3 regions of the Pseudomonas sp. F3-2 genome follow, and region 2 is predicted to be linked to each of the others. Evidence: predicted binding sites of a transcription regulator. Region 2 holds the regulator's gene; each other region holds the start of a gene.
What was found. The regulator FliA, encoded in region 2, starts transcription of late flagellar genes. The targets are predictions, from matches to a motif close to CTAAAGTTTNNNNNNNNNNNGCCGNTAA.
Positions count from the first base shown of each region.

Region 1: the regulator FliA is predicted to act here: its motif matches at 1,731-1,758, upstream of AAGQ88_RS01755 (methyl-accepting chemotaxis protein).
Region 3: the regulator FliA is predicted to act here: its motif matches at 2,062-2,089, upstream of AAGQ88_RS17310 (methyl-accepting chemotaxis protein).

Region 1 is NZ_CP152388.1:398,687-401,960, reverse strand. Features, by position in the region: gene AAGQ88_RS01770 (low specificity L-threonine aldolase) at 1-846, shown strand, start outside; gene AAGQ88_RS01765 (cell division protein ZapA) at 969-1,271, opposite strand; gene AAGQ88_RS01760 (hypothetical protein) at 1,268-1,501, opposite strand; gene AAGQ88_RS01755 (methyl-accepting chemotaxis protein) at 1,824-3,274, shown strand, end outside.
Region 2 is NZ_CP152388.1:4,087,471-4,090,744, forward strand. Features, by position in the region: gene AAGQ88_RS18485 (protein phosphatase CheZ) at 1-772, opposite strand, end outside; gene AAGQ88_RS18490 (chemotaxis response regulator CheY) at 792-1,166, opposite strand; gene fliA (RNA polymerase sigma factor FliA) at 1,431-2,171, opposite strand; gene fleN (flagellar synthesis regulator FleN) at 2,168-3,001, opposite strand; gene flhF (flagellar biosynthesis protein FlhF) at 3,120-3,274, opposite strand, start outside.
Region 3 is NZ_CP152388.1:3,782,083-3,785,356, forward strand. Features, by position in the region: gene AAGQ88_RS17305 (gluconate 2-dehydrogenase subunit 3 family protein) at 1-140, opposite strand, end outside; gene AAGQ88_RS17310 (methyl-accepting chemotaxis protein) at 345-2,027, opposite strand; gene fhuF (siderophore-iron reductase FhuF) at 2,152-2,958, opposite strand; gene AAGQ88_RS17320 (formyltransferase family protein) at 2,959-3,274, opposite strand, start outside.

The DNA of each region.
Region 1 (3,274 bases), 2.3 Mb from region 2:
GCTGCCAACTCGCTGGCGTTGTCGTCACTGTGCCAGAGTTATCACAGCGTCATCTGTTCGGAAACCGCTCACGTCGAAACCGATGAGTGCGGCGCGCCGGAGTTCTTCTCCAATGGCTCGAAACTGCTGACCGCGCGCAGCGAGAACGGCAAGCTGACGCCCGACTCCATTCGTGAAGTCGCCCTCAAGCGCGCCGACATCCATTACCCCAAGCCTCGCGTCGTGACGCTGACGCAAGCGACGGAAGTCGGCAGCGTCTACTTGCCCGAGGAGTTGAAAGCCATCAGCGACACGTGCAAGGAACTGGGCCTGAACCTGCACATGGATGGCGCCCGCTTCGCCAATGCGTGCGCCTATCTGGGCTGCACGCCTGCCGAGTTGACATGGAAAGCCGGCATCGACGTCTTGTGCTTCGGCGGCACCAAGAACGGCATGGCGGTGGGCGAGGCGATTCTGTTCTTCAACCACAAACTGGCGGAAGACTTCGATTATCGCTGCAAGCAGGCCGGCCAGCTGGCGTCGAAAATGCGCTTCTTGTCAGCGCCGTGGGTCGGGCTGCTGGAAAACGACGCCTGGCTCAAGCACGCGCGGCACGCCAACCGTTGCGCGCAATTGCTGGCGGAGCTGGTCAAGGATATTCCGGGCGTGGAGCTGATGTTCCCGGTCCAGGCCAACGGCGTGTTCCTGCAACTCTCGCAAGCGGCCATCGCCGCGCTGACGGCCAGAGGCTGGCGCTTCTACACCTTCATCGGCAGCGGCGGCGCGCGCTTCATGTGCTCGTGGGACACTGAAGAAGCACGCGTGCGCGAGCTCGCAGCGGATATCCGGTTGGTGATGGGAGCCTGATCAGGACGACACCGTTGCAGGAGCGCGCTTGCCCGCGATGAACGATGACGCGTGCATCTGAAAATCGCGTCGCGCCCATCGCGGGGAGGCGCGCTCCTACCGTTCGCAGAGCGCCTGAGACATCACCCTTGCGCGATGGTCTTCTCGATCACCTCGACCGTCGCACTGACCTGCTCTTCATACCGGCTCAGCTCTTCGGCGTGTCGGCGCTGCAATTCGACCTGCTTGGAACACAGGTTCAGTGCGGCCAACACCAACAGGCGATCACCGATCAGGGTCGGATAGCTGCGCTTGGTTTCCGACAGCGCCGACTTGAGCATCGTCACCGCGTCCATCAAGGCCTGTTCCTGGCCTTCTGGCGCTTTGATCGTGTAGTCGTTGCCGAGGATGGAAATGACCTTGGTGGTGTCGCTGTCCAGGATCATGCGTTGACCGCGCTGACGCTGGTCGCACGATCAACCAGCGCCTGAATGCGGGCTGCCGTGGCGCCCTGTTTCTCTTCCTGCTCCAGCAGACTCAGTTGCAGGCTGTCGTTGTCATCCCTGGCCTGTTTCAACGCTTCGGCAAGCTGCGCGTTCGTGTTCTGCAGGTCGTGATTCTGCTGTACCAGGTCACCGACGAGCTTTTCCAACTGGCTTAGGGATGCTTCCAACATTTTGATTTCTCAGGCAAATTTCAAAGGGCGCGTACGATAAAGAAAAGTCACTTCAGCTACCAGTGAAATCAGGGCATTTACGCCGCAACACCGACCAAAAAAGCACTTGTTTCGCTTCAATCCCGCAAACGCATCAGGGCCCTGATTGACTGCGTTTTGCCCATCTTGTTCCTGCTGTTCGTCAGATTGGCCTGGCTGCGACATAAGCGCACAGTAATGGACCAAAGGGTTCAAGTGTCTGACGGACCGACCGATAAGCCGTGCATCCTCGTCATTTATTCTCCCCCGCCTCGCACGGAACGCGGCTTTCCCAGGAACCGTAATGTCCCTACGTAATATGAATATCGCGCCTCGCGCGTTTCTCGGCTTCTCCATCATCGGCGTGCTGATGATCATTCTGGGTGTCTTCGCCCTGATGCAAATGAGCAAGATCAACGACGCGACCGAGGTCATGGCCACCAACAGCATGCCAAGCATCAAAGCGCTCGACAGGCTGACCGAAGGCAGCATTCGCCTGCGCGTGCTGTCGTACCGACTGATGCTCAACCGCGACGCTGACACCCAGCAGAAAACCATCGAGCTGCTGGCAATGCGCAACCGCCAGATCGACGACGCGCGCGCGGTCTACATCAAGCTGATTTCCGCGCCCGACGAGCAGGCGACTTACGATCAGTACGTCAAACTGCTCAACGACTATCGCCAGCTTGAAGAGCGCATGAAGTCGCTGAGCAGCGCCAACAAGCTCGACGAGCTGACGGCGCTGCTCAATGCCGATCTGCAGACCAACTCCGATCAGATGAACGTGGTGCTGGGCAAACTGATCGAAATCAACACGCAGCAGCTCAACAACACCAACAGCCAGGCATCGCAGCAGTACTCCACGGCCTTCACAATGGTCGTCACGCTGCTGATCATCGCTACTGCGTTGACATTGCTGTTCGCCTGGCTGCTGACCAACAGCATCACCCGCCCGATCGCTTCGGCCCTGAATGCAGCCGAAGAAATCGCCGAAGGCGACCTGACGCGCACCATTCATGTCGACGGCACCGACGAAGCCGGTCGTCTGCTGGCAGCCATGCTGAAGATGCAATCCAAGCTGCGCGACACGCTGCAACGCATATCCGGCTCGGCGACTCAGCTGGCTTCGGCGGCTGAAGAGCTGAACGCTGTCACCGACGAGAGCGCGCGCGGCTTGTCGCAGCAGAACAACGAAATCGAGCAGGCCGCAACGGCGGTCAACGAGATGACCAGCGCCGTGGAAGAGGTCGCACGCAATGCCGTGAGCACGTCGGAAGCGTCGAAAAACGCCACCATGTCTGCCAGCGATGGCCGCGATCTGGTGCAGGAAACCGTCAGCGCCATCGAGCGCATGAGTGGCGACGTGCAAGGCACGGCGACGCTGATCGGCAATCTGGCTGAGGAATCCCGCGACATCGGCAAGGTGCTGGACGTGATTCGCGGCCTGGCGGATCAGACCAACCTGCTGGCGCTCAACGCTGCCATCGAAGCTGCACGCGCAGGCGAAGCGGGCCGTGGGTTTGCGGTCGTGGCCGACGAGGTTCGCGCGCTGGCCCATCGCACTCAGCAATCGACCAGCGAAATCGAACGCATGATCGGCAGCATTCAGGGCGGTACCGAGCAGGCGGTAAACTCGATGCGCAGCAGCACCGAGCGCGCCGAATCGACGCTGAGCATCGCCAAAGGCGCAGGCCTTGCGCTGGACACCATTAACAGCGCCGTGGTGGAAATCAACGAGCGCAACCTGGTCATCGC
Region 2 (3,274 bases):
ATAGCAGATCGTCTACATCATCCTGACCGGATACGACGTCTTCACGTTTATCGGCATGAATCTGCGGACCTTCACCCTTGGAATGAAGTTTTTCCTGTTCTTTTTGCTGACGGAACACTTCCTGGTCGTGTTCGATCCCTGCAAAGCGATCGACCTGACTGGCCATCAGCACCAGCTTGAGCAGATTGCTCTCCACTTCGGTGACCAGTGTGGTCACACGCTTGATGACCTGGCCGGTGAGGTCCTGGTAATCCTGAGCCAGCAGAATGTCGTTCAGGTGGCTGGCGACCTCGGCGGTCTCCTTCTCGCTGCGCGTCAGAAAACCATCGACGCGGCGGGCCAGATCACGAAACTCATCGGCACCGATCTCGCGACGCATGAAGCGTCCCCAATCGGCGCTCAAGGCCTTGGCATCGGCACTGAGGCCATTCATCAACGGCGTGCTCTGCTCGACCAGGTCCATGGTGCGGTTGGCCGCACCTTCCGTCAGCCTGACAACATACGACAGGCGTTCGGTGGCATCGGTGATCTGGGACACTTCTTCGGCTTGCGGCATGTGCGGGTCAATCTGGAAATTGACGATCGCACTGTGCAGCTCGCGCGTCAGTTTGCCGACTTCCTGATACAGGCCGCGATCCCGGGTCTGATTAAGCTCATGGATGAGTTGCACGGCATCGCCGAACTTGCCTTTTTCAAGGCTCGCGACGAGTTCTTGTGCATGTTTCTTCAGGGTCGACTCGAAGTCACCCATTGTCGAATCTTTGGAATCCATAGCGCCCTCGCAGCGGACATCAGCTATTGACGCGCTCGAATATCTTCTCGATCTTTTCTTTGAGCACTTGCGCGGTGAATGGCTTGACCACGTAGCCGTTCACACCGGCCTGAGCGGCTTCGATGATCTGCTCGCGCTTGGCTTCGGCAGTGACCATCAATACCGGCAAGTGACGCAGACGCTCGTCGGCGCGGACCTGACGCAACAGGTCGATGCCGGACATGCCGGGCATGTTCCAGTCAGTCACCAGAAAGTCAAAAGCCCCGCTCTGCAGCATCGGCAATGCGGTGGTACCGTCATCTGCTTCGGCCGTGTTGGTGAACCCAAGGTCACGCAACAGGTTTTTTATGATCCGCCGCATCGTTGAGAAGTCATCAACGATGAGGATTTTCATGTTCTTGTCCAATTCGACCTCCAAGCAGTCTTTAACGCGCCCAGCACCTGGACGCGCGTTCAATCAATACCGGCACAACCCAGTGATCGGCTCTACGAAAATAATAAGGGATGGTGCACATCGAGGGGTCACGAACACGGCGCAACAGGCCGTTCAAAGACCTGATCCGACCGGCTCCTGCCTTGTCTCTCCTGCTTCCCACACCACATTCAGCACAGCCGGTCTTACTTGCAACACGCGAACACCCTGTTCACGTGCGATGAATCAGCGCGCGCGCCACTCTCCCAACCGTCCACGCAACCGCGCGGCGCACTGGCTATGCAGCTGGCTGACCCGAGATTCGCTGACCCCCAGGACCTCACCGATTTCCTTGAGGTTCAGCTCTTCGTCGTAATACAGCGCCAGCACCAGGCGTTCACGCTCCGGCAGATTGGCGATGGCATCCGCCAGCGCAGCCTGGAAACGTTCGTCTTCCAGATCGCGCGACGGCTCCAGCGACTGGCTCGCGCCGTCCTCGTGCAGCCCTTCATGCTCGCCGTCCTGCAACAGGTCGTCGAAGCTGAACAGGCGACTGCCCAAGGTATCGTTCAAAATCCCGTAGTAATCATCGAGACTCAATTGAAGTTCGGCAGCAACCTCGTGATCTTTAGCGTCACGGCCGGTTTTTGCTTCAATTGCACGAATCGCGTCGCTGACCATGCGCGTATTCCGGTGAACCGAGCGTGGCGCCCAGTCGCCCTTGCGCACTTCGTCGAGCATCGCGCCGCGAATACGAATACCCGCGTAAGTCTCGAAACTCGCACCTTTGGTGGAGTCGTACTTGGTCGACACCTCGAGCAGACCGATCATGCCGGCCTGGATCAGGTCCTCGACCTGAACACTGGCCGGCAGTCGCGCCAGCAGGTGGTAAGCGATGCGCTTGACCAGCGGGGCATAACGCTCGATCAGTTCGTACTGGGAATCTTTGGATGATTTGCTGTACATGCGATAGCCACTTGCGGTCATGACACGGGCCCTGCGCTGGTCTGATGCACCAGGCGTTCAACGAAAAACTCAAGGTGACCGCGCGGGTTCGCCGGCAGCGGCCAGGTATCGACCTTCTGCGCGATGGCCTTGAACGCCAGCGCACATTTGGAACGCGGGAACGCTTCGTACACCGCACGCTGCTTCTGGACCGCCTTGCGCACGCACTCGTCGTACGGAACGGCGCCAACGTATTGCAGCGCGACATCGAGGAAACGGTCAGTCACTTTGGTCAGCTTGGCGAACAGGTTGCGCCCTTCCTGCGGGCTCTGCGCCATGTTGGCCAGCACGCGGAAGCGGTTCATGCCGTAGTCGCGATTGAGCAGCTTGATCAGCGCGTAAGCGTCAGTGATCGAAGTGGGCTCATCGCACACCACCAGCAGGACTTCCTGAGCGGCGCGCACGAAGCTGACCACCGACTCGCCGATCCCGGCAGCGGTATCGATCACCAGCACATCCAGGTTGTCGCCGATGTCGCTGAACGCCTGAATCAGACCGGCATGCTGCGCCGGAGTCAGGTGCACCATGCTCTGCGTGCCGGAAGCGGCCGGCACGATGCGTACGCCGCCCGGCCCCTGCAGCAGCACGTCGCGCAGCTCGCAGCGGCCCTCGATGACATCCGCAAGCGTGCGTTTGGGCGTCAGCCCCAGCAATACGTCGACGTTGGCCAGACCCAGATCGGCGTCCAGCAACATGACGCGACGCCCGAGCTCGGCCAGCGCCAGTGAAAGATTCACTGAAACGTTGGTCTTGCCGACGCCACCTTTGCCACCGGTCACCGCGATAACCTGTACGGGATGCATGCTGCCCATGTTAATTTTTTACCTTGTCTTGCTTAGACCTAAGCCACATGTAGGGCTGCACGTTCAGAGTGTGAACAATGCCTGGCAGACCATCGATGCAGGTATATTCCAGTGTCATTTTCCCTACCTAGCCCGCACGCTTGCCGGGACTGTGATAAAGATCCGCAAACATATCCGCCATCGCTTCCTCGCTAGGCTCCTCCTGCATCTGCACACTGACAGCCCGGCTTACCAACTGGTGCCGGCGTGGCAAATGCAGATCATCCGGTATCCGTGGACCAT
Region 3 (3,274 bases), 310 kb from region 2:
GTTTGCCCGGCATCGCTGGCCGGCGTCTGCGCGAATGAACTGGAAGGAAGGCCAGCACTGGCCAGGGTTACGACGGGGATGAGCGTCAGCGACTTGCGTAGAAAATCGCGACGCGCCGGGGAGGTGTCGTCATCGAACATCTTTCACTTCTCCTGAGACTGAACACGGGTGTGCTTCGTTTTTCTTGTGGTTTCTTCTTATGGATCTCCCGACGCAGCGAGCCTGAAAGGTCGCGCGCAGGGAAATTCGATTGCCAGCTAATCATTGCCTGGCTAAGTATTTGCGCGTCACTAAACCAGTTATTGCCGCCCGGTTCTACCCGAGCGGCGGGGTTAAACGATTCATCAGATCTTGAACTGGCGGACCAGCGCGCTGAGATTGCCGCCCAGCGCAGACACGTCGCGCATGGTGCGCGAGCTTTGTTCGGTTTCTTCGGCGAGGTTTTCCACGGCACCGGCGATCTGGTGCACGCTGCGGTTGATCTCTTCAGCGACCGATGTCTGTTCCTCGGCGGCGCTGGCGATCTGCGCGTTCATGGCGTTGATGGTGCCGATCAGCGTGGAAATGGAATCCAGGGAAACGCCGACCTCGTTGGTCTTCTGATTGGCGCCCTCGCCGGCTTCGGTGGAGCGACGCATGGCTTCGACCGAGGCATGGGTGCCCGTTTCAAGACGGGTGATCATGCCCTGGATTTCCTGCGTGCTCTGCTGCGTACGGCTGGCCAGCGCGCGAACTTCATCGGCGACCACGGCAAAACCGCGCCCGGCTTCTCCGGCGCGCGCCGCTTCGATGGCGGCATTGAGCGCCAGCAGGTTGGTCTGCTCGGCGATCGAGCGAATCACGTCCAGCACCGAAACGATGGAGCGCACGTCCTGCTGCAGGCTGTCCAGGCTGGTGCCGCTCAGGCGGATGTCGTTCACCAGCGAGCTCATGCCAGTGATGCTGGTCCCCACCACCTTGCGCGCGGCCTGCCCTTGCTCATCGGTCTGCGAAGCAGCCTCGGCGGCACGCTGCGCACTGCTCGCGACTTCTTGCGCGGCCGCAGACATTTCGTGAATCGCGGTGGCGACCTGATCGGTCTCCTCCCGCTGACGCTGCATCGCCTGCTCCGAGCGCAAGGTCTGCTGCGTGGCCTGTTCCACCAGGCCGGCAAGGTCGGTGGTCATCTGCGCGATCTGCCGGACCATGGCGTGAATCTTGTCGACGAACAGGTTGAACGAGGTCGCCAGATCGCCCAGCTCGTCGCGGCTGGTGACCACCAGGCGATGGGTCAGGTCGCCGTCGCCGGCTGCGATGTCATCCAGGTTGGTCTTGAGCACGCGCAGCGGACGGACGATGCCGTTGGCGGTCCAGATGCCTGCAGCAGCGGTGACCAGCAACAGCACCAGAGTAACAACGAACACGCTGGTCAGGATGGTGTGGGTGCGCTGAGTGACTGCCTGCTGCTCCTTCACCATGGCGGCATCGATGTCGTCCATGTTGATCGCGCTGCCAAGCACCATGTCCCACTTGTCCAGGTACACGGTGTAACCGAGCTTGGGCACCTGAACGGCTTCATCGCCTGGCTTGGGCGCAGCGTAATCGATGTAATGCTTACCGTTTTTCGCCACTTCCACGAAGGTCTGGTAATGGTAGGAGCCGTCCGGATCGCGCGTGTCCCAGAAGCTCTTGCCGACGCCGGCCGGGCTGTCGCCGCGGAAGATCCGCACGCCCTTGGTGTCGTAGCCGAAGAAGTAACCGTCATCGCCGTATTTCATCGGCTTGAGCAACTCCAGCGCCTTGTCCCGCGCGGCCATGTCACCGGCAGCGGATGCGTCGTGCAATGGCTTGATCGTGGTCAGCGCCACTTGCACGTAGTTCTGCAACACCTGGCGATTGCGCTCGACCAGTTGCTCGCGGGTTTCTTTCATTTCCTGATCAGCGCTGCTTTGCAGCATCCACGCGGCCACGCCACTGAGAATCAGCGCGAAAAGCAGGGCGGGAATGATGGCAAGACAGAGCAGCTTGCTCTTGACGGTAAGCTTCATGGGGGAAAACACCTTCCAGTCATGTGGTCTTTACCTATCGGCAAGAGGTCATACAACTTGAAAGGTTTTACTGGCTTTTTGACGTCAGGTAAATCAGCAATGGCAGTTTTATCGCGCGTACACGCTACAAACCGGTTGAAATCAGGTGTGGCCCGGCATCACCGTTTCGCCTGCTTGCACTCAGTGGACAGTTCTCGCAATGAGGCAAATCATCCACCCGATAACGCACGCAGCACACGCGACGCTGGCGTTTCAGCGCCGACTGGCCATCAACCGACATGTAGCGTACAGGCTGATACATTGGATTGCGGCGGCCATCGGGCGTGGTCCGGGCGTTGAGCAACGCGTGCCCGTCTTTCAGGTCTGCTCCGGGCATAGCGCCAGCGAGCACCCCCAGCAGCCACTCGAAATAATTACCGGCATTGCTCCACAGCACTCGGGGCGAGACGCCAGCGTATCCGCCCAAGGCGTCGATCAGTGGCCGCAGATGGCCTTCGATCAACGCGTCAAAACGCTGAAAAGCGTCGGCCGGCGCGGGTGCCCAGCGCTCACCTTCGTGGGGCAGTTTGAACGCCACGGGCAACTGTTCGTCGTCGAGCACCACGTGCAGGCGATCGAGGTGTAGCGGCAAGCGGCGGTCAAGCAGCAAGGAGGCCGCAACCACCGGCGGGATGAGTTTGATGAAGTAGTATTTGGACCAGATCGACGCCACCCCGCGCAGGTCCGGCACGTGGTAGCGGGTGCCGAAGCGGGTCAGCAGCGGCCCCAGGTATCCGGCGCTCGACAACGTGCGCAGCGGCACGCCCGGACGCGGATCGTCCGCGAGCACCAGCACCTCGCGGTAGTGCTCGAAGTCGGCAATGAACAACGGCGCCAGCGCAGGGATCACGGCATGATCGCCCTGGCTGACGCCGCTCGGGCGCGACGGCAATTAATGAGGCTGACGCCGCGCCAACACCCACAACCCCTGCTCCAGTGCCGGAAACAGGCTGTTGTTGAAGTTGTTCCAGCGCAGTTCCAGGATGGTGTCGTCCGGCGCGATCGGGGTGTCCAGCACATCGAAGATGACCTCACCCGAATCGATCCCGTTGTCGACGTAATGGAACGAGGCGCCGGTCATGTCCACCACCGGAATGTCGATGGTTTCGCGGGTCGTCCAGTCGATCACCTTTTTGCCTTTCGCGCCGTACAAGGCATCGAGGGTCGCGTAAGCGCCGCGACGCTCATACGGCGACTCGAGACGGGTG